4 regions of the Paenibacillus germinis genome follow, and region 1 is predicted to be linked to each of the others. Evidence: riboswitches for the same ligand, from Rfam matches in the RefSeq annotation. Region 1 holds a riboswitch; each other region holds the start of a gene.
What was found. A riboswitch is a leader RNA that binds a small molecule or an ion and turns the genes downstream of it on or off. The one in region 1 is predicted to bind cyclic di-GMP.
Positions count from the first base shown of each region.

Region 2: another riboswitch for cyclic di-GMP. It lies ahead of GC102_RS40480 (stalk domain-containing protein); the one in region 1 lies ahead of GC102_RS13985 (hypothetical protein).
Region 3: another riboswitch for cyclic di-GMP. It lies ahead of GC102_RS03215 (C40 family peptidase); the one in region 1 lies ahead of GC102_RS13985 (hypothetical protein).
Region 4: another riboswitch for cyclic di-GMP. It lies ahead of GC102_RS22575 (putative bifunctional diguanylate cyclase/phosphodiesterase); the one in region 1 lies ahead of GC102_RS13985 (hypothetical protein).

Region 1 is NZ_WHOC01000070.1:131,789-139,675, reverse strand. It holds gene GC102_RS14005 (esterase-like activity of phytase family protein) at 1-682, shown strand, start outside; gene GC102_RS14000 (TIGR01777 family oxidoreductase) at 737-1,621, opposite strand; gene GC102_RS13995 (UCP032817 domain-containing protein) at 1,733-2,728, shown strand; gene GC102_RS13990 (MDR family MFS transporter) at 2,961-4,184, shown strand; cyclic di-GMP riboswitch class I at 4,295-4,389, shown strand; gene GC102_RS13985 (hypothetical protein) at 4,492-4,797, shown strand; gene GC102_RS13980 (exopolyphosphatase) at 4,933-5,847, shown strand; gene gloA2 (SMU1112c/YaeR family gloxylase I-like metalloprotein) at 5,923-6,318, shown strand; gene GC102_RS13970 (THUMP domain-containing class I SAM-dependent RNA methyltransferase) at 6,625-7,776, opposite strand.
Region 2 is NZ_WHOC01000198.1:104,676-112,562, reverse strand. It holds gene GC102_RS38355 (hypothetical protein) at 1-611, shown strand, start outside; gene GC102_RS38350 (DUF5701 family protein) at 654-848, opposite strand; gene GC102_RS38345 (SRPBCC family protein) at 931-1,464, opposite strand; gene GC102_RS38340 (ArsR/SmtB family transcription factor) at 1,467-1,808, opposite strand; gene GC102_RS38335 (3D domain-containing protein) at 2,226-2,915, shown strand; cyclic di-GMP riboswitch class I at 3,112-3,206, shown strand; gene GC102_RS40480 (stalk domain-containing protein) at 3,263-5,935, shown strand; gene GC102_RS38325 (S-layer homology domain-containing protein) at 6,092-7,887, shown strand, end outside.
Region 3 is NZ_WHOC01000019.1:193,400-201,286, forward strand. It holds gene mgrA (L-glyceraldehyde 3-phosphate reductase) at 1-949, opposite strand, end outside; gene GC102_RS03200 (phosphotransferase) at 1,520-2,548, opposite strand; gene GC102_RS03205 (ADP-heptose synthase) at 2,573-3,079, opposite strand; gene GC102_RS03210 (ribonuclease H-like YkuK family protein) at 3,228-3,821, opposite strand; gene GC102_RS03215 (C40 family peptidase) at 3,928-4,881, opposite strand; cyclic di-GMP riboswitch class I at 5,035-5,122, opposite strand; gene GC102_RS03220 (hypothetical protein) at 5,242-5,535, opposite strand; gene GC102_RS03225 (thiamine pyrophosphate-dependent enzyme) at 5,606-7,887, opposite strand, start outside.
Region 4 is NZ_WHOC01000119.1:51,475-59,361, forward strand. It holds gene rluF (23S rRNA pseudouridine(2604) synthase RluF) at 120-833, shown strand; gene GC102_RS22560 (S-layer homology domain-containing protein) at 1,096-3,456, shown strand; gene GC102_RS22565 (hypothetical protein) at 3,612-3,773, opposite strand; gene ilvA (threonine ammonia-lyase IlvA) at 3,933-5,198, shown strand; cyclic di-GMP riboswitch class I at 5,261-5,349, shown strand; gene GC102_RS22575 (putative bifunctional diguanylate cyclase/phosphodiesterase) at 5,437-6,972, shown strand; gene GC102_RS22580 (BMP family lipoprotein) at 7,229-7,887, shown strand, end outside.

The sequences.
Region 1 (7,887 bases):
CGGTGCTCAAACGCCAATTTTTGATACATTGCCTGAGGTATACAATACGCGTATTTCCAACCGTGGATTCGAAGGTGTGACGATTTCCCCAGACGGCAAATTCTTGTACACGTCCATTCAAAGTCCAATGGCAAATCCGGATAAGAAAACAGGGGAATCTTCCAGAAATCTGCGTATCCTCAAAATGGACTTAGCAACGAAACAATTCGTGGGTGAGTATGTTTATGTGGCTGAGCAAGCTGGCATGTTCGTCAAAGTGAATCAAAAAGATATCGTGATCAGTGATCTCTCCGCACTATCTAGTGATGTACTGCTAGTTGATGAGCGTGATAAGAATGCGGGCGCTGACGCACAATTGAAACGAATTTACAAATCCGATTTCTCTAAGGCTACGAATATTTTAGGAAAAGATACAAGCAAAAACCTGGAAAGCCTATCCGTTCAGCAGCTCAAAGACCAAGGTATTCAACCAGTGAGCAAAGAATTGATTGTGGATATTGCTAAACTAGGATACCCGTATGAGAAGATTGAAGGCTTGACGGTTGTTGACAAAAATACAATTGCGATTGTAAACGACAATGACTTCGGTATTAGCTATGATGATAAAGGCGTATTAACACTAACAAGCGCACCAACTCAATTACAACTTATTCAAGTTTCAGACGACTTATCCACGAAATAAAGTAAACGAAAACCCAGCTCATCGAGGCGCACTCGGTGGTCTGGGTTTTATTATTTAGACAATATCAGCAAGGGCTTTGTCTACGAAAGAATACTTAAACGTAAAGCCATGCTCTAATAATGCGCGAGGAAGCACCTTCTGGCCTTCCAAAAGCAGCGTAGATAACTCACCGAAAACCATTTTTAAAATAAAAGCAGGAAGCGGGAATAGATTAGGTCTTCGCATCGCTTTCGCTAATGCCCGTCCAAACTCCCTATTGGTGACCGGATTTGGAGCTGTCGCATTAACAGGGCCGATAATGGCTTCGTTCTGAATGCAGAAATCGATAAGCCTCACCATATCATCGATGTGAATCCAGGAGAGCCATTGCTTACCGCTGCCTATGGGACCGCCAACACCAAGCTTATAAGGCAATGCCATTTTGGGGAATGCGCCTTCTTTGCCATCTAGAACAAGTCCAACGCGGACTTTTACGATGCGTGTTCCCTGTATCTGATCAGCCGCGCCTTCCCATTGTTCGACTACCCTCGATAAGAAATCGACTGGGCGATGCGGACTTCTCTCGTCAAAGGTTTCGGTTTCTGAGGTACCGTAAATGGACATTCCTGAAGCATTAACGACGACTTTCGGTTTCACTTCCATGCGTTCTATAAGCTGAGCCACTTGCTCAGCCGCTTTTAGACGAGACCCAACGATTCGTTCTTTGGCTGCAGCTGTCCAACGCTGATTAATCGACTCCCCAGCTAAATTTACGATGGCATCCAGTCCTGCGAATGCGCTCGAATCCGTCTTTAGTTGATCCCAAGTGACGGTGCGTACATGCTCGACAACAGCTCTGGGTGAACGTGAAATATTGATGACTTCATGACCTTGCTGCTGCAAATGAACTATCAATCGTTTGCCAATAAACCCGCTGCCACCGGTTACTGCTATTTTCATCGTTCAGCACCTCCATTCTATTATTATAGAGCCTATATACAATGTTTTCCAATCGACGTTATTCTTCTCTTTACATTACTGTGTTATATTGGAAATAGGGAGGGATGCCATATGTTCCGTTTTTTATTCCGAAAATCACCCAAACCGTCCAAGAGAAGTCGCATAGGGAAATCCAAACCGGACTTTCGAGCTGCAGATCTACCCCAAGGGCTCGGTTTGCTAGAAGGTGTTCCGTTAGAACGAATCGTTACTAAGCTGAATAGTGCACTTCCACTAGATTATGTAGAAAGACTCCAATATCGCGTAAAAGCTGGAAATCCTTCCATGTCCGATGACGAGTTTGCCTGTAAATGGTTCGAATTAAAGCGATTTTTCCTGATGAATCTCATTTTAAAAAGAACTCCGATGTTTAGCAGTGAAATCGATGAAATTTGGCATGAGATGCTGATGTTTACGAGAGAATATCAGCGGTTCGGGGATCAATTCGCTGGTGGTGTTATTCATCATTCACCTGAACGTGAACCGAAGCAAATGCCAGGTGAACGTGCATGGTTCGATTGGGTATATGCGCACTTGTTCGAGTTCGCTCCAACGAGTTCGCGGTGCTGGAATGGATTTTTCCGCAATCCGCTGGATGAGCAGCGAACAGATTTGCTTCGCAAAGCCAATGAAGAAGAAATCGCCGAGCAATGGTTCGATATGGAGCAGGCGAAGCGATATCCAGAAGTTGCAGAGTCGATCCGCATACTCATCACGCAGGCGATTAACGAAGCCAGACATTCAGCGAATAGCCGCAGGTTTGAGGACACAGGCTGGAAGGATTCACTAACAAACCCAAACAACATGGTGTATTTGGCAGGAGCCATGATGTTCTTCTCCATTCAGGATAATGATAACTATACAAGCGGGATGGACTCTCAATGGCCTCTGAATGAATCGAATCCAAAAGATAAGCAAAGCAACTGTTCTTCCTCAGGTTGCGGGGGTTCTGGAGGCAGTAGTGATAGTTCTGGAGATCAAGGCGGTGGCAGCAGCAGTTGCAGCTCCGGCTCAGGTTCTTCTTGCTCGTCAGGGTCGAGCTGCGGGTCTGGTTGCGGCGGCAGTTAACGTAAGCCCGTGGAAGCAGCATACCGTTCGTGGAATCGCATGACCCAAGGGCTTCATGTGGGAAAGTGGCGCATGGACACTATGAACACAATAGACACGCTTTTTTTTGCACTCTCCGTCGGAGAGTGTTTTTTGTTTTGGAGACACATATCGTCATTTTTCGTGTATAATTGAAATTCGGTGTCGATTTCTTGACCTGCGGTAAATTAAACAGCGATAGGAGTCATCTCAAATGAATCGATTACGTGGTTTTTTAAGTTCTTATCATCCCATTGTACATACGTTAATTCTTGGAACCGTTATGGCTAGGGCTGCGTCCTCCATGAGTTTGCCTTTTCTAGCGATTTATTTAGCCAGACATACGTCGATGAGTGCGGTGATGATCGGAATTGTCATTGGAATGGGTTCTTTGGCTGGGACCGTAGGCGGTTTTATAGGAGGCACCTTATCGGACCGATTCGGAAGACGCATTATTATGCTAGCAGCTCTTTTCGGCTGGGCGTTCGTCTTCTTAGGCTTCGGCATGGTTAAACTACCAATCCTGTTTATGCTGCTCAATATGCTGAACGGCTTGTGCCGATCCTTTTATGAGCCCGTTTCGCAGGCGTTGATGGCAGACCTTACAGAACCTGCGAAGCGACTTAAAGTATTTTCGATGCGGTATATGGCTATTAATCTTGGTGTTGCAGTCGGACCACTTTTGGGGGCCTTTTTCGCTACGATGAACGGTGCGCTGCCTTTTCTCATCACAGGAATCATTTATTTTATTTATGCGGTCACCCTTTACGCACTGCTCATCGCTTTTGGCATCAAGAAAATCGAGGGTGAGAAGAAATCTTCGGTTACCTTTGGTTCTGCTGTGCGAGTGATTCGCAGTGATATGACTTTTCGCTTGTATATCCTTGGTGGCATTATTGGTGCTATCGGATACTCCCAGGTGATGGTAACACTTTCGCAATATTTGGAGCAGAGTTTTGTCGATGGTGTGAAAATGTTTGCGATCTTGATGAGTGTGAATGCGATCGTCGTTATTGCCATGCAGATTCCACTTACACGTTTGGCAGAAAAGTACACGCCGCTTGTTGCAATTGTAATTGGCAACCTAATGTTTGCTCTAGGGGATGTTGGCTTTGCGTTTTCGCACTCGCTGGCATGGCTTATTATTTCGATGAGTATTTTCACGCTTGGCGAGATTCTAAATTACCCCGCTGCTAATATGTTGATTGACAAATTAGCTCCGGAGCATATGCGTGGCACGTATTTTGGCGCTCAAACATTAACGAACATAGGCCACTTTATTGGACCTTGGGTAGGTGGGTTCTTGCTCGTTTCTTATGGTGGAAATACGTTGTACGTTCTTATGGCTGTTCTTACGATTACGGGATCCATTTTCTACTGGAGAGGCTCAATTCGTCAAATGATGTTGAAAAATACGTCGAAAAAAGAAAATTTATGAAAAATATTGCAAAATTAGTTCTTAGGAACTATTCGATTTCAAAACGAGTTCCCGTATCCTTGAGAGAGTAGATATTTATTCTCTTAGCGACTTAGATATTTAGTAAGACATCTCGACAAAGGCAAAGCTGGCGAAAGCCAGTGACGCAAAGCTAAAGGGGCTTCCTTGTCCTGCAAACCGGACTCGCAGCCAGCCAGCCGCCGAACGATTGGGTATCAACATCAGAACCCCTCCGATCGGTTCACTATGGTGGGGTTTTTCTCTGTCATAACAAATTAATGTGAAAATAAAAGGAGGATCCAGCAGCATGCAATCAGAAGGAATACTACAAGAAGAACAAAAAGTGACTTCGCTATGTGGTAATCATGTTGCCCGTTTGGTGCCTTCCTCGGATGGACCAAAGCTCATGATTAATCGGGAAGTATACGCGTTAAATGAAGCTTGTTGGGATGTTGAAATGTTTCATGGGAGAAACAATAGCATCTTGATTTTCTACTGGAAGGGCGAGGTTAAGCTTTCTGTAAAAATGCCGCCGATGCCGCAAATTGAAGCATTTTTGACAAGACTTTATCAATGCTTATCATCCAAATTAAGAACGGTACAGCCTATATAGGCGTACCGTTTTTTTATTTCCAGCTGAAAGGGATTTATAAAGACAAAATGATTGTCACAAATTGACACGAGCTGATATAATGAATGTCGAAGGTTTTAGTAGTGCTTTGGAACTATTATTAGGGGGATACATAGCATGAGATTAATCACACGTTCGGATTTTGATGGCTTAGTATGCGCGATGCTTTTCAAAAAGTTAAACATGGTGGATGAAATGAAATTCGTCCATCCCAAAGATATGCAGGACGGTTTGATCGAGGTTTCGGAAAACGATATTTTGGCCAATGTCCCTTATGTAGCGGGTTGTGGCTTGTGGTTCGATCATCATTCCAGTGAACTTGAGCGGATGGGCGAAAAGGTTGAGTTCAAAGGGGAAACCCGAATCGCGCCAAGTGCGGCACGTGTTGTTTATGATTACTATGGAGGGCGTGAGACCTTCGGAGATATCGATGATATTATGCGCGGGGTGGATAAAGCGGATTCGGCACAGTTCAGCAAAGAAGATATTTTGAATCCAAGTGGATGGGATCTATTATCTTTTATCATGGATGCTCGAACGGGTTTAGGGCGCTATCGCGACTATCGGATTAGTAATTATCAATTGATGGAAGATCTTGTGGAGCACTGTGCAACGATGTCCGTTCATGAGATTATGGAATTGCCGGATGTGAAAGAGCGTGTGGCGCGATATTTTGAATTAGATGCTTTATATCGTGATATGCTTCAAACCTATACGCGGACGGAAGGCAATGTTATTATTACCGATCTTCGTGATGTGGAAACCATCTATCCAGGGAACCGTTTCATGGTGTATGCCCTTTATCCAGAGCAAAATATATCGATTTGGATCGTCGATGGCCGAAATAAACAAAACTGCGTCTTTGCTTGTGGTCACAGCATTGTGAATCGCTCGTCGAAAACGAATATTGGTAACTTGATGCTCCAAAATGGTGGAGGCGGTCATCATGCAGCTGGTACTTGCCAAGTTGACTATGTGCAAGCTGAGGAAGTTTTGAAGAAAATTGTTGAAACGATGAGAACAGACGGATAAAATAAGTGAAACGGACTGCAGGATGGGAGTTCCCGGAATGCGGTTTTTCACTAAATGGGGACAGGGGGGAATGGAGTGGAGTTAGAACAAATTCATCATGTAGCGATCATTAGCTCCAATTATGAGCGATCGAAACACTTCTATGTCGATTTACTTGGATTAACGGTCATTCACGAAACGTATCGTGCAGAACGTGACTCCTATAAGTTGGATTTGCGCATCGGGAAAACCGAGCAGCAGATCGAGTTGTTTTCATTTCCGAACCCTCCGCTGCGAGTTAACCAGCCTGAGGCAAGGGGTCTTAGGCATTTGGCTTTTGTCGTGCCGAATATGGAACAAAGCGTTAAAGAACTTGAGAGCAAGGGGATTGCGGTAGAACCGGTGCGGATTGATCCTATTACCGGTGACCAATATACTTTTTTTGCAGATCCGGATGGGCTGCCCTTGGAGTTGGTGGAACATGCGAAATGATCGCCAAGAAAGAACAGAACAGGAGCCGAAGCTGCGGTTTGCCAAAGGCTGCCTATGGAGTTTTCTTGTGTCCATTCCCCTATGGGCGTTATTGATTTGGTTTTTGTTTATAAAATAAAATCCCTCACTAGCTTGGTCTGACCGCTGCATGCAATGCAGTTCGGTCGGATGAGCCGTTGAGGGATTTTTATTTTACCACATAAGAAAGAATAAGTTTTCGGATCCCGAAAACCGCTTTCTTATTGGCGATAAAACCTACATCTAAACGCGGTTGAACATCCCTGATTTGCCTCGATAGAGGTTTTCTCACTTGTCCGTTTGTCTGCGCGGTGGCAATGGTCCAAGATACTGGAACAGGTTACACTCGATCCGTCCATTAAATAGTTTGCGCTTCTTATCCGCGCGGCGGTTCATATAGTGCTCGAGCTGTGTGCTCGGGCTTAAGATGAACATGCTCCATGAAGGCATAGGAGCTGTGAGTGCTCCGAGCTGGCGCAGCGCCACCTCTACATCTTGCGCTTCACCAAGCCGTTCTCCATAGGGAGGGTTGGTGATCAAGCAGCCGTAGTCGCCACGCGGACGGGCTTTGGCCACTGGTTCCACGAGCAGCTTGAACTGCTTCGTCAAGCCGGCAGCCTTCGCGGCAGCCTCTGCCACTTCGATGGCAGAGGGATCAATATCACTGCCGATGATGTTCAGCGGAACATCATCTTTAACCGCGTCGAAGGCCTCGTCGCGAGCCTTGTCCCACAGCTTGCGTGGGATATTGCCCCACGCCTCGCTAGGGAAGCTGCGCCGCAGTCCTGGCGCGATGTTCCATCCGATCATAGCTGCCTCGATCGGGATCGTTCCAGACCCGCAGAACGGGTCGTAGAGCGGTCTATCGACCTTCCAGCGGCTGAGGAGGATCATCGCAGCCGCCATGGTCTCCTTAAGCGGAGCTTCGGTCACGAGCTTGCGGTAGCCGCGCTTGTGCAGGCTGGCGCCGGTAGTGTCGATCGTTAGCGTTGCAATATCGTTCAGGAGTGCGACTTCGATCACGTAGCGTGCCCCGTTCTCAGGGAACCACTCTGTTCCGTAGCGAAGCTTCAGCTTCTCCACGACGGCTTTCTTCACGATTCCTTGGCAAGCGGGAACGCTAGATAATTGTGACTTATGGGAACGCCCTTCCACAGGGAATTCGGCATCGTTCGGAATCCAGTCCGGCCAAGCAAGCGCTTTGGTGCCTTCGAAAAGCTCATCGAAAGTCACGGCCTTAAATTGGCCCATGTTTACCAAGATGCGATCGGCGGTTCTGAGCCAAAGATTGGTGCGGCAGATAGCCAGCTCGTCGCCGAGAAAACGGACACGCCCATTCTCGACAGTCACCTCGTTGTAGCCAAGATCACGGATTTCACGAGCAACGATGGCCTCAAGTCCCATTGGGCAAGTTGCGATTAGTTCAATTTGTTGTGGCATGTTTAGATTCCTTCCATCCGGGTTGTGCATCGCTCATAAAACTCATACAATTAACAAGTATAGGACAAATAGGTTACACTTACAAACGAAACACGCAAAGTGGATGCTTTG
Region 2 (7,887 bases), on a different contig from region 1:
TTGTCGGTGCAAACTTTTTGATCAATTTGATTATTGCGACCTCGCTGGGAGTAAATGAGTCCATAAACACGGGAGCGATTATTTCGATTTTCATCTACACCCTTGTAGCAGGAACGGTCACTATTAAAGAAACCTTCCCATTTGCCTTGGGACTGAGTATTCGAAGGAAGGATTACTTCTTTGGAACGGCTGTGACAGCTATTATTGTCAATGCTTGCTCAGCCCTGGTACTTGCCATCCTGTCGATGATTGAAGAGGCCACCCATGGCTGGGGGGTTCGATTGCACCTTTTTAATGTTCAATTTCTAAACGATCTTTCACTGATAGGCACGTGGGGTATTTATCTCATCGTACTTCTTCATATGTATTTCCTCGGGTTCGCGATATCCAGCTTACACCGTCGTTTCGGCAGCGCTTCGATGTATATCTTTTTTGCATCCCTGCTTTTGATTGGTACCGTAGTTTCCTATACCTTCACCCACTTTGGGTTATGGGGCGGTATCTTGGATTGGATCATCCACAGTTATATGGATATATTCTGGTGGATGGTACCTATGGTTGTCGTGTATTTGGTGGCAGCTTATGGATTGCTTCGTAGAGCGACGGTTTAGAACTAAGAATAAGCCTGCTGCAGCTGCAGTGGGCTTATTTTGTTAGTTTCCTAATCGAGATCCGAGCCACGTATGCGGGTTGCCTGCCCAGCAACAGCCCAGCTTTGGCTTGCCGGCGCTAATCCATAAAGTGGTCACTTTGCGGTCGCCGCAGCTAGAAGCGAGAAGAGAGAAACCGTTATTTTTCTGTAAAATATCCGGGAAATGAGTAATCAAGCTCGCATACGCCTCAAGCAAAAACGCCACCCAAGCAACATACCTGAATCGGCAAGTGCTGCTAAAGTGGCGCAAAAAACATCTTTTAAACCGGCAAAAACGCTTATACGACTTTGGCTAAGTATGCATCGAGCTGATCGAACGTTCCGCCGAAGCCTTGTTTCATGGAATCATACATGCCCTCAAAGAACCTAAGTTCTTCCTCAGTTGCATTGATAGGCCCTCCGCGCATGATCAGTGTAGTTTTTCCTTCATTTTCAGTAAAAGATAACTTATTCATTATTTCTAGTGGAAAGCTTTCACTGAATGGTGCTCTGATAATGTTAGCCTCTGCATCAGAGAAGGAATTCACGAAGACGAGTTTCTCAGGTGAATTAATTTCATGGTAGACAAACTTACCCCACATTTCAAAGCCTTCAGCTGATTTCATGCTGTAGTGGAAGATGCCACCTGGGCGTAGATCTAAGGTGTGTACGCTTAATTCGAATCCTGTTGGTCCCCACCAGCGAGCTAAATGTTCAGCCTCAGTCCACGTTTTGAAGACGAGTTCACGTGGTGCGTTGAAGGTACGAGTAAGAACCAATTCGCCTCCTTCTACGGTGACATTGAAGTTGTTCCCTGCTTTTTCTTGAGTCATGTCTAATCCTCCAAATCAAATTGTTTTTTCTTTTCCTTCTCTAACATTAGCTGCAAATAATCGTCCAAACGATCAAATCTCTCTTCCCACATGCGGCGGAAAGAGTCTAGCCAGCCATCCAACTCTTTGAGCGACTGAAACTGCAGGTTATAGATTCTTTTATTCGCAGACGGTTGTACCTCGACAAGTTCTGCATCACTAAGCACGCGGAGATGTTTGGATACTTGCGGCTGCTGGAGCTCAAGCCGATCCGCTATTTCCCCGACGGTAAGAGGGCCGTCACGCAGAAGCTCGACAATGTGCAAGCGGTTTGGCTCGGCAAGAGCACTGAAAGTCTTATTCATAGACATAATATACTCCGAATGGAATATTCCTGTCAAGGAATATTTGTTAATGCAATCGCAATTTGTTGAAAAGCAAAAAGACTGCCACACCGGCAGTCTTTCCTTCTTTCACGTTCTTTCACATGTTTTAGTTTAAGCCAAGATTCGTTTTGTATACTACTTTATGCCTTCTTATTTCTTTACCCATTTTTTCTGTAGTAAATCGATAGACCATTTTTACTCGGTTTATAAGTTTTCATAGGGATCTTGCTCACTTCTTTTTGGATACTAGTACTATATGTTTCTCTTACGAGAGGGATTGTGTAGTTGTCCACATGTCTATCAAAATGAAAAAATTAATACGAGACGTATATAAATCATAGAATTGGACGAATCTAGTAGCTATAACTCTATTATTTTTTAAGAGGAGGAGATACTATGTTTCGTAAAATTCTTTATGTTACTTTGACGCTTCCGTTGCTGCTTTGTTTGTGGCAGGTGCAACCCGCCTATTCGTACCCTGAAAGTGAAGATGGGGGGGAATTACCTCCTACGTATAGTATGGCAAGAAATGCAGCTCCTGTGGAAGAAGCCGCTCAAGCTGAGCTTGTTCAGCCTAAGACGCAGTACCAAGTGGACCGCGGAGATACACTGTTCAAAATTGCACGTGATTTTGGCGTAACCGTAGATGACCTTATCAGCTCTAACAATATTCAAAATCCGAACCAGCTAACGATTGGTCAAAGTTTAACGATTCCGAAGACTGAATCAGAGATTGGTTTACCAAATGGTCAAAAGAAAATTATCAAAAAAGTGTTGAACACAACCCTTACAGCTTATACGGCTGGTGTTGAATCAACAGGTAAAAAGGCTTCCCATCCCATGTACGGCATCACATTTAGTGGTCTTAAAGCCAAAGAAGGACGTACGATCGCCGTGGACCCGGCTGTTATCCCTTTAGGATCTACAGTGTTCATTGACGGTATAGGTATTCGTAAAGCAGAGGATATAGGTTCGGCTATTCGCGGTTCGAGAATTGATGTATTCATGAATGATCTAAATGACGCTCAAGAATTCGGCGTAAAGAAGAATGTGAAAGTCTATCTGCTAGATAGAGAGAATATTTAAGTCAGAAATTTATCAGGGCAAAGGTCAACCGGGACATAAGGTTGGCCTTTTTTGTGTGATATCACACACTTTGTGCATGTATTTCCTCTTTTTTGTAGAAAAGTGTTGAATTTTGAAAAAACGTGGATTAATATGGAAAACAGTCAGTTCTATATAACTAGTTCCAATGAGTAAAAATACCTAAAAACCAAGCGATAATGAACAAAGGCAAATCCATCGAAAGGTGGAGACGCAAAGCCACGGGTCTAAGCCATGAGTCACGTTTCATGGGACGATAGCCGGGTTGCTCTATTGAGCTTGGTTTTTTGTGTTATTTTAACATGGAGATTGAGAAGGAGCGAGTGCGTGTGGGGTTTATAGGAAAGAAATTATGGGTGCTTATCTTGATGGTTGTCATCGGTGCAGGGTCTTTAGTTTTACTGCCAAAAAGCGCCTTCGCGGAGTTATTCACCTCAACGGACAAGCTTACCGAGTACACGCTACCTGAGTCTGAAGCGAAGATCACAGGCAATCAGATGGTGTACATAGGCAAAGATAATATAGGTTGGGAGCAGGTATTCAGTCGCAACCTAGAGACCGGAGAATTGAAGCAACTTACTGACACCAAGAAGTTTAAGAAATACTTATCTGCAGGAGGAGGCTACGCTGTCTATTTGGAGGACCAAAAGCATGTTATGCTTGTCAATCTTCTAACCGGTGAAGTAACCGAGACTGAAATCCCTCCATATCCCTATGATCAATTTGCCACTGATGGGAAATATGTTGTTTTCTACAAACCGCTTGAAGGGACGTTCAGGGCTTATAACTTAGAAACTAAAGTAATCAAAGAAATCGGAAAAGGCAGAAGGGCTTTAATTGAAAATGGTATTGTCGTCTATATTAGCGAGAAGGGAAGCTTAGAACGCTATAACGCAACGGATGGATTGTCCAGAACATTGTACAAGCCAACAGAAGGTTATATCAGGAATGATAAGAAATTTGCATTTGACGGCAAAAACGTTATCTGGATACATGCATTTACTTCCAAGCCAGATTATGAGACAAGGATGCTGAATGTCGAGGATATCGACACCGTACCAAAGGTACTAAGCACCTTCAAGGAATTAGGAGATCTTTTCTCGCAAGTATCCATTGGTACTGGTATAGCGGCATGGCCGGAGTTCAAAAATGGAGCTAACCATATTGTCGCTGCCGATCTTACTTCAAAACAAACGGGCATTGTTGGAGACAACGAGATCCTCGTTGGCATCTACAACGACCAGCTTGTACTGAGAATGAAGGACGAAACCATCCAACTTCGCCAGCTCAAAAAGACAGGTGAAGGTCAGGTAGCAGACACGCTTGTTTCGGCTGTTCCTTATTTCTATAGTGTCCCTACTGGTGTCAGAGAAAGTATCGGGAAATTGGGTTATATTAAAAAACTGTCTACACAGGACGATAGCGTAACCGTATACTCACCGAAAGACCCGGAATCTGATTTTTATGAAGCTGTCACAATTGACTTCAAGGATGATAAAGATTTAGCGCTTACCAAAGCACTTAAGCCTGGCCAAAAAATGGTCAGCTACCCGTGGGCTGTGTCCTATGAGTCGAGGGATGACGTCTTGAAGCTCTCGATGACTTATATGAAGGAAAGAGTTCCTGCAGGAGGTCTGAACAAACTGGGGATTTATCGACTAGATTCCGGCGTGTGGACTTACATGGGCGCTCTGCTAGAGGAGAATAACACACGGTTATTTACGGACATTTCTCAGTCAGGTGTTTATGCTGTGCTTTACTTCGATGTTCCGAATGAGTTTGTTCGTGATTATTGGATACAGAAGCGAATTGAACAATTAAATGCAGATAAACCGATTCGTGTTTTCTTGGACGGAGAAGAAGTGGTCTTCCATCAGTCCCCTGTACTGAAGGATGGATCAACGACGGTTGAATTTAGACCTATTTTCGAAAAACTGGGTTTAGACATTGAATGGAACGACTCCAAACAAAGTGTAACAGGAACGAATCAGGGTAAGTCGCTCTCCCTCATATTAGGACAGGATGAAGCGAACGTGAATGGCAGTACTACCTCAATGCCTACCGCTCCTTTTCTAAATCAGGGTTACACCTTCGTACCGCTGCGCTTTGTTGGCGAAGCAACGGGGCGCAAGGTGCTGTGGGATGCTAATCTGAAATCCGTTTATATCTACGATCCTGCAACTGAAGGAAAGCTGTACGGTGACAACGGCGCACTTCTATATGAAGGTCAAGTCAAGAATGGCCAAATGAACGGCAAAGGAAAGCTATACCGCGATAATGGCTCAGTTTGGTATGATGCCGTGTTCCATGATAATGAAGTCGTTGGACCAGGCGTCATCTATTTTTCAGGTAACCAATACGGTCGCGACCGAACAGGTGAAATTGCGATTGCGCAGAAGTTCGAGGACGGTCGTCAGACAGGCTATGTTATCAATATTGACGATAGTAGTTTCGTAGCTTACGAAGGTGAAACTAAATTAGGGGTTTTTCAAGGGAAAGGTAAGTTTTACATCGTAGATAAGCTTGTCTACGATGGCGAGTTTAAAGACAATTTGTATGACGGTTATGGCAAGTATTTTATAAATGGAATTCTTCGATACGAAGGCAATTGGGTTAAGAACATCCCTAATGGATACGGTAAGACTTATGAAAAATCTGAAGACAAGGTTTATCTCTATGAAGAGGGACAATATGCTGACGGAATGCTTAACGGGAAGGGAACTCAATATTATTCATCAGGTGCCAAATATTACGAAGGAAATTTCGTGAAAGGAGGTACGAGCAACGGCACCTACTATTACGAAGATGGAAAATCATGGATAGAACTCGCGCTTAAAGAAAATGGAACCTATTTCGGGACGATCTATTACAAAAATGGCGAACGTTATGTTGGCGAATATTCGAAAACTTACATGACACGTCATGGCCAAGGAACTACATACGATAAGGATGGTAAAGTAATCTTCCAGGGTAAATATAAGATTGACGTACCCCAGCCTTAAAAATCTACCAAAGCGGCTTGCTTGCATTTGGACTCAATTCCCGCAGCCCGCTTAGTGATTGAAACAGAGAGAATTCACAGTGGATTAACGGCAGGCAAAATAAGCGAATGGTTTTGCGAAGGTTTTTTGTTTTACTAAATTTCTAGGAGGTCCAAGATGGAAAAGTTAGTCTTTAAGGTGCAAGTTAAAAAAAAGATAGCTTCTGTTCTTATATTATTCTTACTATTCTTCACCATGAGTAATGTATTTTACCGTTCTACTAGCCATGCATCAACAACAACTATCAGTAATGTACTGAATAAAAGTGTTATTGACTGGAAGCTCGATGAGTCAGCTGGTTACATTTATGCGATTACAAGCGATACGAATGAGCTGCTGTTTATCCGTACAAGTGATCTTCAGGTTGTTAAACAATTGCCGATAGGTTCCGGCCCATCTGGAATTGCCATGGATAATGGGAAGTTGTACATTCCCTTATCGGGGGCGACGCAAATTAAGGTTGTCGACATCGCCTCACAAGCCATTTCATCGACGATTAACACAGCGGGCGGCCGATCTCCATTTCGTGTAGCTGTTGATGGGACTAAACTTTACTATGTAGTTAAGGACAACTCTAGTTTTATATACGATATTAATTTAACTTCCAATCAAGAGACACAAGTTGACGTATACCCAAATGATTACTATATGGCTGATCTCGTTGTGGATACAACAACTCACACGTTGTATGTGGGCGAAAGTGGTTTATCAGGTACCGATCTAGCTGCTTATAGTACCCAGACAGACACTTTAATACCTAATAATCAATCTACCTATTATGAAGGCTATGGCTTCTCCTACCCAAACCGTAAAGTTATCCTAGATGGTAACGACGTGTTTTTTGCAGGGCATAAATTAGATAAGAATAATTTAAAAATCATACATGGGGACTACAAAGATGGTTACTATGAGAATAAACTTCATTATGTAAAAGGTAGTTATGTATTTTCAGATTCCGCAGTGTATGATCGAGAGAACTTTACTAAAATTACGAACCTGCCATATACAACAGAAAGAGTACTGATGGATAGTGCGGATGCAGTTTATTTGTTCAATACGTTAACAAAGACGGTTGATAAGGTATCACTCAATCTGACACCTACAAATACGATTACGCAAGCAACCTATTTGGATAATAAATTAAGCTTTACTGTACCGATAACTGATATGGTATTCAGTCAAGAAACTGGTCTCGTATATGCCGTATCCCAAGATACGAATAAACTTCTATATATTAATCCTGCTACGCTTTCTATTGAGCATGAGATGTTCATAGGCTCAAAGCCAACAGATATTGATATTTATAATGGGAAGCTTTATGTGGCTTTGTTCGGTAGTACTAAAATTGCTGTGACCGATACTCAATACACAGGCGCCATTGCAAATCTGATCGTTAATGAACCACCATTCCATATCGCAATTAGCCCGGACACGATCTATTATTTACCGGAATACGGGGGAAGTGGTAATCGTAATTTGTATACGTATGATGTTGCTTCCGGGGTAGCTAAAAAGGTTGCGTTCAGTGATCAAATCAACACATCGTTTTATCAAGGTGACCTTATCTATAGTTCTGAATTAAACAAACTTTATATTGGGGAATCGCAGTCATCTCCTTCTTATTTATCGTTGGTAGGACCAGATCCCGCAAATGTTGGGAAATACAAAACATATGACAAATCAAACGGTTATTCACCTTCATCCAGACCTTTGGTGAAAGATGAAGCAGAAATCTTTTTTGCAGGGAAGAAGCTGGATGCGGGTAATTTGATGTCAATAAATGCCTCGTACGGAGAGCAGGTCATTTTTGCCCGAAATCAATATGTCTTCTCGAAGAAAGCCGTCTATGATCGAACCAATGCCAACAAGCTATTCGACCTTCCTTTTACAATTGATCACGTAACGATGGCAGA
Region 3 (7,887 bases), on a different contig from region 1:
TGAATTCTAGGTTTTTAAGTGCAGCTACGTTCTCTTCAATTTGAGACACACGACTTGCACCAATCAACGCTGACGTTACTCGCTCGCCGCGGAGAACCCAAGCTAGCGACATTTGCGCTAAGCTTTGGCCACGACTACTCGCTATCTCATTCAGTTGATTAATTTGAGCAAGTTTCTCTTCTGTAATATCTTTCGTGTTCAGGAATTGACTCTTCCCACCTGCGCGAGAATCACTTGGCACCCCACTCACGTACTTGTTCGTCAATAGGCCTTGTGCAAGCGGACAAAATGCTATGCTGCCTACGCCAAACTCATCCAGCACATCCTGCAAACCATTCTCAATCCAACGATTCAACATGCTGTAGGATGGTTGATGAATCAGCAGCGGTGTTCCCAGACCATTCAGAATGGTTACCGCTTCTTTCGTTTGCTCTGCTGTGTAATTGGAAAGTCCTATGTACAACGCTTTACCTTGACGAACAATTAAATCCAGGGCAGCCATTGTCTCTTCGAATGGCGTATTCGGATCCGGTCTGTGTGAATAGAAAATATCTACATATTCCAATCCCATTCTTTTCAAACTTTGATCCAAGCTGGAGACTAGATATTTCTTGGAACCCCACTCTCCATAAGGACCTTCCCACATGTGATAACCAGCCTTTGTTGAGATGATCAACTCATCGCGGTACGCGGCCAAGTCGCTTTTCAACACCTTACCAAACATTTCCTCAGCTGACCCTGGTGGCGGCCCATAGTTATTAGCCAAATCAAAATGGGTAATCCCTAAGTCAAAAGAGCGAAGCAGCATAGCCCTCCCATTCTCATGGAGATCTAATCCACCGAAATTGTGCCACAAACCTAATGAAATGGCCGGGAGCTTAAGTCCCGATTTGCCTGAACGATTATATTTCATTTCTGCATAACGCGTTGAGCTTGCTTGATAGACCATGTTTGTCCTCCTCAGAGTTATCGTAGATAACTTACTTCGTAAGCTTCCACTTGTGTTATCGTAGAAAACTTACTTCGTAAGTTTCTACCAAAGTTTCACCAGTAAACTGACTTCTTAAGTACTAGTATAGGTTAACCGAGACAACAAAAAAAGAACTGAAAAAAACGTGTCTTACTTACCTCAAGGTTAGTCATGCATTTATTTTACCTACAATCAGAAATAAAACTGCCGAATTCCTTCGACAGTTATTTCAAATTTATTTACATTTGCCACAGCCGCAATGACATTTACGTTTTGATTTGTGAGCCATTTTTCCTTTTGATTTCACAGTGGACTTTGCACTTCCGCGCAATCCACCACACCTCAGACAATCCGCAATACATTGATTTCGCCCAACTACAAATAATCGCGTACACACATTACGGCAAAAACGACCACAGTTAGGCATAGCAAGAACATTGCCCAGATAAACACCTTTAGGCATACCTAAACACCACCTTTTCAATTGGTGCTATATGGTATTCCATCCAGAGAACTATCGCTTGTACGATTACCCCATCTTCACGCATGCTATTTGAGCAAAGTAAGCACAAGCTCCGAGCCATTCATTTGCAGCCACTTCGTTTTGTCAAATGTGTTATGAATAATATCAACGAGCACCCCTTGAGCATCCACACCATCTAAATATCTTCCCAGAAAATGGATAAATACATCCAACCGACGAAGCTCGATCAGAAGAGGCAACAATACAATTTCTTCCTCTCTCAAATGAATCGATTGGCCATACCCCTTATAAAAGGCAGTACAATTGCGTCGCAATTCTTCTAACGGTAGAGTGGGATCGATAAGATCTGATAAGCAGACCGCTAGCTCCATCACTCGAACATCTAGCGTTACGAATTCAAAATCAAGTACGGCCGTAATTTGACCATCGGCATTAACCAGCATATTAGACCCGTTGATATCACCATGAACGAGTTGATGTGGAAGCTTCCGAAGATCAGGAATTGCCTTATAAAAAGCAGCAAATCGTCCAAATATATAGGAAAGCTCATCGCGCTGCTTCCTGAATGGTTCTGGTGGATGAAGACAGAACTCTTGAATCGCATCTGGCGTGCAGCGGGGATGGATATGTTCAATTTCATAGTAAGGTGGGTAGACAGGTTCAAGTTCCATGGAAATCGCAGCCAGAGCAGATGACAGCTTTCCGACAGCTACTCCGAATTGCTGCAGTTGATGCGTATTCCCCCAAGTAGGATTGCAGCCATCTGTGTACGTAAATAAGGCAGCCAGTTTGCCTTCCTTAGCGTCTAATCGAACAACAGTTCCCCCAGCTGGTAGCTCTACGGGCACAGGCACACGAAAGGGAAGCTTATCTTTTTCTTTATCTAAAGCCAAAAGAACACTATGCTCGAAAATTATTTTGTCCATGTCACGATGAGTTTCGTACAATCGAAGAACATAGGAAGTACCTTCCACGTCTACGAACCGAGTTGTATTATTCATACCTCCCGCGCCAACACGCATGGACCATGTTTGAGCTGGAAACCAGTATGTTGGCAGTGAGGTTAATTGCTCCTCTTGATCTTTGACACGCATAATTGCATTCCTCAACTCCTCTTTCTAAACCTGATTGTCACCTTCTACCGCAAATTCAAAATCCTCTACGTCATAAGCTTCGACTGGAATTCCTGCTTGAACCATACGTTCAATGAAATCTAGCTGGTCAGTTAGCAGAGCAGCCTGTTCTTTGATCGACGTCAGAATTAATTCGGTTTCAATCGGGTCGAAATTGTCCCCATACTCTTCATTGTCAATCGCAAATACAACCATCAAGGTGACATGCTCATTAATTGGCAAAGGTGGGCTTTTCCGCCATGGAACAGTTAATGCTTTTTCAATTTTTTTCTTATTAAACGCTTCTTCGAAGAAAGCAATCAGCTCACCAATCATTTGCTTAACGAAACCATCGTCTTCTTCCTCTAACATAATCGGCTCAGAGCCTGTCTGAAGCTCGTATAACTCCTGAATGCTGGTATAAGGTATCACATAAGTAACAGGCTGCCCAGGCAGCATTAATTGACCATGCACCGCTAGCATAACGGCTTCTATTATAAATGTTTTGCTCATCTTGTTCTCCCCTTTCTCTCTAACCTTGTAAAAGCATTATTTCGCTAAGAAGCTGAGGAATCCTCTTTTCACAACCTTCTTGGGCCAAACAAAACCGTCAGTTCTTATGATCGAGGTGACCAATTCGAACTAACGGTTTCTATTTCTCTTATAGGATGCCATCGATGACCTCATGATTCTCATAAATTGGCTGATACGGCTTCTTCGAAAAACGATTGGCATAGGCCGAAGCTACATAACAATCTGGTTTAATAACAGGAACCATACCGACAGATTCCACTCTACGCACCATTTCTTGGACGAATTTAGCTGTCCTGTTCTTATTTTCATCGTCACCGGCATCAATATGAATAAACATGTCGAAGGAAGCACCTTGATACAGATGTGGAAGAATAATGTTTTCCATATCCTGACGCTTAGACTCATCAAAATACATGGCAATCTCTTCACTCAAAGCAGTTTCCATCGAAAGCTTTTCCTTAATCGAATGTAGGGCCCGATGAACGATGACTTGACGATAACACGCCCACGCTCCTTTTCCTAACCGCTGGATAACTACACCGGTAATGAATTTCGTATGACCTGTGTGTACCTGACAATCCGTACCAATAATAAATTTGTAGGTTGCTACGGGGTCGTGACGCATGAATTGTAGAATACGATCGTGTACGGTATCTAGGTTAAGTCCTCTTTCCGTTGTGTTCCGAAATTCCAGTGGATGGGTCGTCGTCAAAGGTTTCAAAGATAAGGTTCTTCCTTTCTCCTTAGAATGAGGAAGAAGCGGATGCTGAAGCTGCATCCGCCCCTATCTATAGTATATGGCAAAATTCCTCTGATCGAACCATCACTTATCGTAAAACACTGCCGCCGAACAAAAATCGATTTTCCCATTGCTTCCCATCGATCGTATCCGTACGAACTCCACCGGATTCGATCGAATACGTATGCAGTATATTCCCATTTCCTAAATAAAGTCCAACATGCGTGATCGGTTCTGTAAGAACGTTCACGTTATCATAATCTGATGCTTTACTCCCTTTGTAGCTGCTGAAGAACATCAGATCTCCACGTTTCAAACTTGCCCAATCCTTCCTAACAGGACCTAACGATTTAACATAGTTGCCTTGTGCTTGTGAATCGCTAGGTACGGAGAATCGTAGAGCATCCCAGAACATCGTTTGAATGAAATCCGAGCAATCGAAGGTCGTGGTATCGTTGCGTTCAGAACCAAATTCATAAGGAGTGCCTAAGTAAACTTGGCCAGCTGCAATAACGGCTTCAATTTTTTCGGCGAGAGGTAGATTGGGTTTGATGACTGAGAAATCAGTGCTTATGTATTTACTATTTGTGCTTACATACCCGCTAGTTCCATTAGCGTCTTGAATTTTATACCAGCTGTCATTGACTTTTGCTGTTACGAGGATGTCCTCCCCTCTACTAAGCATCCGAATAACCTTGGAACCGGACTCAGATGCTGGAAGTGTGCGAAAGTTTACGCCATAGATGATTTCCGCATTGCTAGTTATTTTTATGTATTTGCTATTCGTTGAAACATAGCCGCTCACACCGTGAGCATCTTTAATTTGATACCAATTCGTCGTTACATAATCCGTGACGGTGACAATTTCGTTTGCTTTCAATAAACGTATAACATTGCTTGAAGTACTAGCTTGATCCCTGAAACTTACCCCCGAAACAATTTGTGCCTTTGTCGTTATCCCCTCATTTGCCTGAATGGCTGCAGGGACTACAAAAGTAAGCGCTAAAACAAGCATTCCGATAACCATTGTCCATTTTCTCATCGTGTCTTCCTCCATAGGTTGATTTCGCTCTAGATGTATCTGATTCACTGACGAAATGGATAATTTGAACTTGACACCTCCTCTATATCGTAAAAAGAATGACCCGTTTGCCTCAGCTGGGTCATCCTCTTCTTGTAGAAGGTTCCCATCGCATTTGGCGGCTGGCTAGCACTGTGCCTATGGCTCGAGAGCCCCTGTAGCTTTGCGTCCCAAACTTTCGATCGGTTTGCCATTTCGTTGTGATGTTAATTTTTTCTTTCGCATCCTTATTATAGTTTGAGGGGATTCTTCACGAATATAGGCGAAAGGTTGCGTTTCTTGTCGTACTCATAGTGGCTGCGTACCTATTGACGTCACGGTTTATTTTTCCAGTTTACGGACTTCCGGTTTTCGTGTTTGAGGCCAAAACACTTGCAAATTAGGGTCATTTTTCAACTTCACATTGCAGAGCTTCATTTCCCCTTCCTCGAGCTCAGTCACATGCCATGCATCCGGCTCCATTCCCTCCATGCTGTGCAGAAAAGCAGGAATTTGCTGCTCAGCCTCTTCTAATTCCGGCCAAAATTTAACGCCATAATAGGCTAAACCGTAGTGATTGACAAGTGTACATGTGAAAATCTGCTGCGATATTTTGTGCTGCAACACATAGGGCATCTTTCATTCCTCCGATAAAAAGGCACGTTCACCACAGAGGTGAATGTGCCTTCATTTTTATGATGACGACTTATAAATAAGCATTCTCATGCTTGGCTTTTAACATATTCCAACGACGTTCGACTTCCGTTTCGAATGATTTCAGGGAACCCTCATATTCAGGCTTCGTCATATGCTTCGTTTTCCCCATCGTCTTGAGCCAATCCGATAGTGGAATCTTCTTGCTCTTATCCTCCGGATTATACGTGATTGACGTAACCCCGTGCTCCACTTCATAGAGCGGGAAGAAGCAGGAATCTACCGCAGCTCCGACGATATTGGAGCCCTCCTGGTCATCAGACAGCCAATTGAGCGGACAGGCAATGAGAATTTTCCCATACACCAATCCCTCATTTTGGGCGTACCATTGTGCTTTCGCGGCCTTCTTCACAAGATCCTGCGGATACGCTTCCGACCCCGTAAATACATATGGAATATGGGTAGCGGCCATAATTTGGGCTGTATCCTTGTGATGGAACACTTTACCACCCTGATGCTTCCCAACGTTCGATGTCGATGTACGATGACCCATCGGCGTCGAATAAGACAACTGAGCTCCCGTATTCATGTACCCCTCGTTATCGTACTCGAGAATAATCATTTTATGATTGCGCAAAGCCGCCCCGATAGCAGGCCCCATGCCGATATCCATCCCGCCATCACCAGTGATCATCACGAAGGTGAAATCGTCCTTCAAACCCAAATGGTCGAGTTCGCCACGACGCTTGCGCTCCCAGAACATCTCCACAACTCCTGAGAGGGTCGCTGCGCCGTTCTGGAACAGGTTATGAATATATGTCGCTTTGTGAGCCGAATACGGATAACCCGTCGTTACAACCATCGCACAGCCTGTATGGAAGATCGAGACAATATCGCCTTCAATTCCTTTGAAAAACAGCTCCAAGCCGGAGAAAATACCGCAGCCTGGACATGCGCCATGCCCCGGAGCAATACGCTTCGGTTTCTTCGTCAATGCACGTAATGGCGGGATACGAACATTCAGCTTGCCCGTGTTCTCATCCGGCGTTACCGTTATGAGTCCCGTCTTCAAATCCTCATACTTCATCGGCGTCAACACCCTCTTCGGCGCTTTCGAAGGATCACCTGGCGTGTGGCCGTAGTAATCGAAGGGAACTTCCACCTTGCCGCTTTGTACAGCGTCAATGGCAAATTGGAACAAACTATGCCCGTCTTCGGCATAAAAGTCCTTGCCACCTAAGCCGTAGATTCGGCTTATGACAAGCGTATCTCTGTTCCCATGTGTGAACAGCGCCGCTTTAATTTCGTTGACCATATTGCCGCCATGGCCGCCATAAGAATCCGCGCGATCGCCAACAGTGATCGCCTTCACATTCTGCAAAGCTTCAGCAATCTGCTTTGCTGGGAATGGACGGATGATGTTCGGCGCGATCGATCCGGCTTTAATGCCCTTCTCGCGGAGTTGGTCGACGACGTCTTTGATGATTTCGGAAGCCGAATTCATCAAGAACACGGCGACTTCCGCGTCCTCCATCCGATATAACTCAAGAATCGGATAATCACGGCCTGTCAAATCAGCGTATTCCTGCCGTATACGATCATAAACACCTTCAGCGTTGTACATGGCCATGGACTGCTGGTAGCAGTTATTAATATAATCCGGCTCGTTCATATAAGGACCTACGGTAATCGGATTATTACGATCTAGCGTATCCGGGAAGCCCTGTGGCTTCTCACCTACGAAAGCATGCACATCCTCACGATGCGCGAACGTTTGTACTCTACGCTTTTGGTGGGACGTGAAATAACCGTCCGAAGCAACCAAAACCGGCAATCGAACTTCCGGATCTTCAGCCAGCTTTAAAGCTATGATATTCATGTCATAGACCGCTTGCGGGTCTCGACACATCACAATCGGCCATCCCGTATTTAAAGCATAGTACAAGTCAGAGTGATCCCCATGAATATTCAGCGGTCCGGATACAGAGCGGCATACCAAGTTCATCACCATGGGAAAGCGTGTCCCGGATTGAACCGGCATTTGTTCCAACATGTACAAATAACCGTTGGCGCTTGTCGCGTTAAATACGCGGCCGCCAGCAGTTGATGCGCCATAACATATGCCTGCCGAACCATGTTCACCGTCTGCTGGAATGAGCACGATGTCATGTTGTCCGTTGGACTTCATAAGATCTAGAAATTGGGCAACCTCCGTAGATGGAGATATCGGAAAGTATCCCATAACATGATAATTAATTTGATGAGCTGCATATGCCGCCATCTCGTTACCTGATTCATATACAATGCGCTGTTCGACCTTGGCTTGCCCTAATT
Region 4 (7,887 bases), on a different contig from region 1:
GATCTTTTTATTGCAATATGTTCCCTGCATCGATCCCTTTGAACGATACTTGAACCGAGTGAGCTAATCCAGCATAATAGTAGATACTTGATTACGGCATAGAAGGGAATTTCCCAAGCATGAGAATTAATAAATTTATTAGCGAAACCGGTGTTTGCTCCAGACGGGAAGCGGACAAGTGGGTAGAGGCGCAGCGCGTTACGATTAATGGTGAGGTCGCCGGACTGGGGAGCGTCGTTAGCCCTGGGGATGAGGTTCGGATCGATGGTCGACCGATTGGCGAGAAGAAGGAACATGTTTATATTGCTCTCAACAAGCCAGTAGGGATCACAAGTACAACTGAAGCGCATATCAGAGGTAACATTGTTGATTTCGTTGGGCATTCGGAGCGAATTTTTCCAATCGGCAGACTGGATAAAGATTCCGAAGGGCTCATCCTTCTGACCAATAACGGAGATATTGTGAACCAGATTCTGCGAGCGGAGAACAACCATGATAAAGAATACATCGTGACGGTGAACCGACCGATTACACCGATGTTTTTGCAAGGAATGGCTAGCGGGGTCCGAATTCTGGGCACGATGACGAAGCCATGTGAGATTTACCAAGTTGGCGACCGCGTTTTTCGAATCATTCTCACACAAGGGCTTAATCGCCAAATTCGTCGGATGTGCGAAGCCTTCGGGTATCGAGTAGTGCGCCTGCAGAGGGTTCGGATCATGCATATCCATCTGGGTAATTTGAAGGTTGGCAAATGGCGGGATTTGACGCAAGGTGAAATGCAGGATTTAATGCACACACTTAGCAAAGAGAACACCCAATCAAGAAAATAATTGCAATAAAATATACACATGTTTGTGCATTCGAAAAAAGGGTGCTCAGATATGTGTTTTTTGTTGAGTAATCCAAGTTTTTTAGCCATAAATCGTTTCGATCTAGTGACATTTCGTGTAAATAAAAATATATAGCAGTAATCGAGCTTACTAAAGCAACTTTTTTCCAGTTCTACACGTCAAGGATTATTATGGAATCTCTATGTTTCTAAGGCTTTGAAGCTGGTTTTTGGAACGTAAAACGTTGAGGAGGAAGATGACTTTGAAGTTAATCAAACAAGTAGGAACATTGGTACTCGCTTCGACACTGCTGCTCACTGCTGCGCCTGGGGCTTGGGCGGCTGAAGCTGCTGTAGGAAGCACGTCCATTGCACCCCCTGCATTCCCCGGAAAAGATGATAAGCAGCTGGATGCCAAAATTACCAAAGAGCAAGCCATTGAACGAGCTAAGGCCTACATAACGCTGCCGGAAGGCTACACGTTTCAATCCATCAGTCTGAATGCTTATTACAACATGAATGGCCGGAATTTCCCGACGTGGAACATTAATTACACCAAAATGGTGAAAGATCGGAATTACGGCTCCTTAAACGTATCCATTAACGGCTTGGACGGAACGCTGACCTCCTATTCCATGAATGACAATGACCCTGATCACAAACCTAGCTATCCGCCGAAGGTGGATTTCAAAGCTGCCAAGGAAGTCGCTTCTGCCTTTATTGGTAAAGTGAACCCAGTGAAGCAGAAGGAGCTTGTGTACAATGATTCAGAGGAGAATGCATTTCGTACGCCGCTGAATGGTAATTATCAGTACAATATTCGGTTTGATCGATCTGTTGGCGGTGTGCCTTTTGCAATGAATGGTATCAATGTGGTCGTCAATGGAGAAGGACAGGTTACGAATTATAACTACAATTGGGATGACAATGTCACTTTTCAGCAGAATGTAACACCGATTACTAAGGAGAAAGCTGCCCAAATGTTCCATGAAAAGGCGAATCTTTCTTTGCTGTATCAGATTCCATACGGTGCCAAAGGCAAGAAATTGCCGATAATTTCGTACATGCTGGGCGGCTTCTCCCTGAATGCGGAAACGGGTGAGATTTGGAGTCCAGTCAAAGGGATGGAAGATGCTGAGGGAAATAAGCCGTTAACCGACAAGCCACTGGCTGCTAAGCCGACTGCTACCTTGGACCTGACTAAAGAAGAGGCTATTAAGAAGGTGACAACGGTTTTCAACCTATCCTCCGACTACAAGATTCAAGAAGCATCTTATAATGAATCGACGAACCCTGAAACAGGGGAAACCAATTCAAATTGGAATTTAAGTTGGAATGAGACGTCTGAGAAGGATTCCAAAGTTAAAATCGTCGGCAAAGGCGCATGGGCTAGCGTGAATAGCAAGACAGGAGAGATTACGAATTTCAGCAGCTACACTCCTTATGGCCCTGACTCTGATAAAGATATAGAGGGTAAAATTGCTCTTGAAGATGCGATAACAACCAGTGTTGATTTTGTGAAAAAGCAGCTACCTGCTTATACCGATCAGCTGTTGCTTCGTGCACAAACGGTTAAAAATTATTCGGAAGATCAACTGAAGCATATGCGCAATTGGGATATTAGCTTTAAGCGCGTGATTGATGGCGTAAATGCAGGGAATGAAGAAGCGACGGTAAGCATCGATCGTGTGACCGGTCAAATTGTTGGTTATCACTTCTCTATCAGCAATCTGCCATATCCACAGCAAAAGCCGCAGGTACTGGCAATTGATAAAGCCAAGGATCTTTGGCTCGCTCAGTTCGACATCAAGTTAAATTATGTGGCCCAAGGCAGCGGGTTCATCGGTGGAATTCCACTGGAGAAATACAGAGTGATGGTTGCAGCTGGGGATGTCCCGCAATCCATGGATCTGAAGACAGACGGGAAACTAGATGCCAAGCTTGTCTATTCACTCGTTCCGAAATTCAACCGTGAACCTTTCCTCTTGGATGCGCAAAACGGTCAATGGCGGAATAGTGAAACGGGTGAAGTGATTTCTTTGGATAAAGTGACAGTAAGCGACATTGACAATCACTGGGCTAAAAATGAGCTTCAGCTTATGCTGGATTATCAAGCGCTGGATGTCAAGGATGGCAAAGTGAATCCGGATCAAACTATTCAACGTGGTGAGTTAGTCAAAATGCTCGTTATTGCCATGAATGGCGGTAATGGTGGTATTTATTACGGGGCAGAACGGAAGGCATCTTTCGCCGATGTGAGCAAATCTTCTCCTTATTTTGCCTACGTCGAAAATGCGGTTGATCGCGGTTTGCTAGATGTAGGTGCTGAATTTAATCCAGAAGCTGCGATGAATCGGGAAGAAATGGCACAGCTGATCGTGAAGGCGCTTGGCTACAAGAGCTTGACGAAGTTCGATGGCATTTTCAATGGTAATATCGCAGATGCTGCTAAGCTTAAGCATGTTGGTGATGCAGCTATTGTGGTGGGGCTGAATATTATGTCTCTGAACGATGGACAATTTGCACCCCAGCAAGAAGTGACGAAAGCACAAGCGGCCAGTGCCTTTTACCGCTTTTTGCAAAGACGGTCTGAGCTTCAGGAGCAGCCTCGTTACTATTACTAAATAGTGGATGTAGGAGTTAACTAACTCCTCTTATAACCAATACAAGAAGCCTCTAAATCCACTTACTAGTGGGTTTGAGGCTTCTTGTGGTTGAGCAGGCTCCAGATGTGAACATGCTCCCTTTGATGAGGACACACACAACTTACGTCCAAGCTCTAGAACATTGGGAATACATATCGAACTAAGAAATACAGAACGCCGAAAATGATGACGATGTAAGCAGCATATTTGATGAAAGTAGAAGCAACTAGACTGGAATCCGATTTTTTCTCCACATGGCGTTCTTCGATATCGAAATTGCGAGGCTGAGTCGACATTTGAATCACTCCTTTGAAGTTGTAATGCTATGTAATACCCTGCTAGGCGTGAAGTGAAACACAGGAAAAAACTATACCAATATTATTTTCGTACAGTCGGGCAGAGTTGTGTTACAATAATCTTTAAAACTTTAATAGTACAATGTGGAGAAAGGGAGTATGAGAAAAATGGTTGTTTCCAGTAAAGTAGGTTTGGAAGATATTATTAGGGCCAATCATGTGCTCAGCAGGGTGATCGAACCATCGCCTTTGCAACGCAATGAGCTGCTCTCTAACTTGTATGAATGCAACGTTTATCTTAAACGTGAAGATATGCAAATTGTTCGTTCTTTCAAAATTCGTGGAGCGTATAATGTGATTCAAAGCTTAACACCAGAGGAACGCGAAGCGGGTGTCGTCTGTGCGAGCGCCGGCAATCATGCGCAGGGTGTGGCTTATTCCTGTAAACAGCTCGGTATTGAAGGCAAAATCTTCATGCCGACGACAACACCTAGACAAAAGATTTCCCAAGTTAAGCTATTTGGCGGATCTTTTGTTGAAGTTATTCTCACAGGTGATTCATTCGATGATTCCTCTAACCATGCCAAAGCTTACTGTGCTCAAGAGAATAAGGTGTTCATACACCCTTTCGATGATGTCCGCACGATTGCCGGTCAAGGCACGGTTGGCCTCGAGATATTGAATCAAATGCCCGAATCTCCTGACTTTATCTTCGCAACGATTGGCGGAGGCGGCCTGGTAGCGGGAGTTGCGACCTATGTGGATAGTGTTTCTCCACGAACGCGCATCATCGGTGTTGAGCCAGAAGGAGCGGCAAGCATGACGGAAGCGCTCAAGCAGGGGAAGGTAGTAACCTTATCCACGATCGAGAAGTTCGTAGACGGTGCTGCCGTGAAGCAGGTCGGCGAGCTTACTTTTGACATTTGCAAAGAAAAGCTGGAGGATATCGTAATTGTCCCTTCCGGAAAAGAATGTACAACCATTCTGGAGCTTTACAACAATAACGCGATTGTTATAGAGCCCGCTGGCGCACTCCCGGTTGCAGCACTCGATGCCTATCGGGAGCAGATTCGCGGTAAGAATGTGGTCTGTATCATAAGCGGCGGCAACAATGACATTGACCGTATGCAGCAGATTAAAGAGAGATCGCTCGTGTATGAAGGCTTGAAGCACTACTTTATTCTTAATTTCCCGCAGCGTGCTGGGGCATTGCGCGAATTTCTGGAAGAAGTTTTGGGACCTACAGACGACATAACACGGTTTGAGTATACGAAAAAAAATAACCGGGACGATGCCCCGGCGCTGGTCGGCATTGAACTCAAAAATAAAGATGATTATGAGGGGCTTATTGAGCGCCTATCCCAGAAAGATTATGGCTATATAGAAATAAATAAGGACCCCAAGCTATTTAACTTGCTTATTTAAGGAAAAATAGCCAAACGTGGAATGAATATGATATAGTTAATTAGTCCCATTTATTCCCTTAATATCGTAAAAGGCAAACTTATCGAAAGGTAAGGACGCAAAGCTGCAGATCTAAGGTTGCCCTCGCAACAATGATGGCTGGGCTGCCGACAGGTTGCAGTTTACCTAAACAGGTACACCTACGGCTATTCCGATTTGGAATAGCCGTTTTTTTCATATCAAATAAGGAGGTTCAAGAATGAGAGGCATATTTTCTAATTGGATACAGCATATGAAAGCGCAAACGTTGGTCTATTTGGGCGTGCTGGGCTTCTTTTTGTTGACCGTTAATCTACTTGCTGCTTCTTCTTTCTCCTTTTCGCCTTACGTTTTCATTAGTGTGCTTGTTCAAGCACTAATCTGTCTATTTTTTGCGAAGAGTGTCCGAAAACTGCTTCTTATTAGTAAAGAAGAGGAAGAAAAGAGTAAACAACTAGCCTTTCTGGCCTATCATGATACATTGACGGGATTACCCAATCGCCGATTGTTTAATGACCGATTGGAGCGAGCGCTCCTGCATGCGCAGCGTAATGAACAACTGGCGGCTGTTATGTTCTTGGACATGGACAGATTCAAGGATGTCAACGATTCATTAGGTCATGCCTATGGTGATCGTTTAATTCGCCTTGCAGCAGAACGTTTGCTGGGCTGCCTGCGTGGATCCGATACGGTGTACCGTCAAGGTGGCGACGAGTTTACTATATTACTAGAATCTTTTGCAAAGCCTGAAGATGCAAGAGTTGTAGCTTCCCGAATTCAAATGGCTCTGGAAAAGCCTTTTATCCTTGATGGAATGCCAGTAACCATAACAGCTAGTATAGGGATAGCGCTGTATCCGTTAGACGGTAAGCTGCCTGAGCAGCTTATGGCGTATGCAGATGAAGCGATGTATGCGGCCAAGAACCGGGGACATAACCAGTTCCAATTCTATGCCTCTGACATCGATGCCATGGTGAAGAGCAAAGCTCACATGGAGAAAGAGCTTCGATCGGCCTTAGATAACAATCAATTCGAAATCCTATATCAGCCTCAATATGAAATAACAAACCGGAAATTAATCGGAATGGAAGCGATCATTCATTGGAGCAAGGGGGACGACCTCGCACCTAGCATGGATTGGAAGAAAGCGGCCGAGGAAATGGGGTTCATGATACCCATCGGGAAATGGGCTGTACGAACGGCGTGCAGACAGATGAGAGTCTGGCAGGACGAGGGCTACACACCGCTGAGAATGACCCTATCAGTAACGGCTTCGCAATTTAAAGATGAGCATTTTATGGAGGAAATTGCTGTTGTTTTGAAAGAAACAGGTGTTGATCCTATGTTGGTGGAACTGGACCTTACGGAAAGTATCACATCTTCCAATGTACAAGAGGCTAGCGAGAAATTGATTCTGCTAAAGAAATTCGGTGTTCGTATCGTTATGGATGACTTGTGTACAGGCCTATTTACACGAAGCGGGCTCGAAGGTATGCCGCTCGATAGTGTTAAATTGGATAGCACATTGATCCGGGATTTGGTAGACGACGATGAGAATCAGCTGCTGGCTGCTGCCATTATTCGCATGGCTCACCGCCTAGGTCTAAACTTAATTGCAAAGGGTGTTGAAACAGAAGAACAACTGGAGCACTTAAGACTTTTGCAGTGTACGGAAGTGCAAGGAATGCTGTTTAGTAGCCCTTTAGGACCCGAACAATTCCTGAGACTTATGAACGATAAAATTAACAAAGGGTAATCTAGATTTTATTAACCAGTGGTAGTATAATAAATAATTGGGGCTTGGAACCTATATTGTATGGGCTTACAAAAAGACCATGTCAACTTGTATGACATAACGAATTATGTTATTTTGCTGGTGTATCGCTTTTATCTTGGGTTTCAAAATGATACACTCATCTATAGCCAGTCTTACATAATTTAACTAATTTTGGTCAACCTACAATGTAAGATTTCATGGTTTTAAATTAAATGATTCTATGGGGGTAATAATGATGAAGAAAATGCTTTCAACAGCTCTTATGGCTGTAACGGTTTCTGCATTGGCTCTTTCCGGCTGTGCCAAAAAAGAAGAAACGAAACCGGCGGCTTCAGCAACTCCAGCTACTTCTGCAGCAGCAACAGCATCGGCAGCGCCAAGCAACAATAGCGGTAAAGACTTCAAAATCGGAATGGTTACCGATATTGGTGGCGTCAACGATAAATCTTTTAACCAAAGTGCATGGGAAGGTTTGAAGGCACTTGAGAAACAAACAGGCGTTAAAGTGAAAAACCTTGAAAGTAAAGGCGATGCAGATTACACGCCTAACTTAAACCAGTTCGTTAAAGACGGCTACAACCTGACTTGGGGTATCGGCTTCTTGATGGGCGATGCACTAAAAACAGTAGCAACACAAAACCCAAATGCTAAATTAGCGATCATTGATAATGTCGTTGAAGCTCCGAACGTAGAATCCGTAACATTCTCTGAGCAAGAAGGATCTTACCTTGTTGGGGTAGTTGCAGGTTTAACAACAAAATCAAACAAAATCGGTTTCGTTGGCGGTATCGACATCCCGGTTATCAAACGTTTTGAAGCTGGTTTCGTAGCTGGCGTTAAAGCGGTTAATCCAAATGCTAAAGTTCAAATTAACTATACAGGCGCTTTTGACAA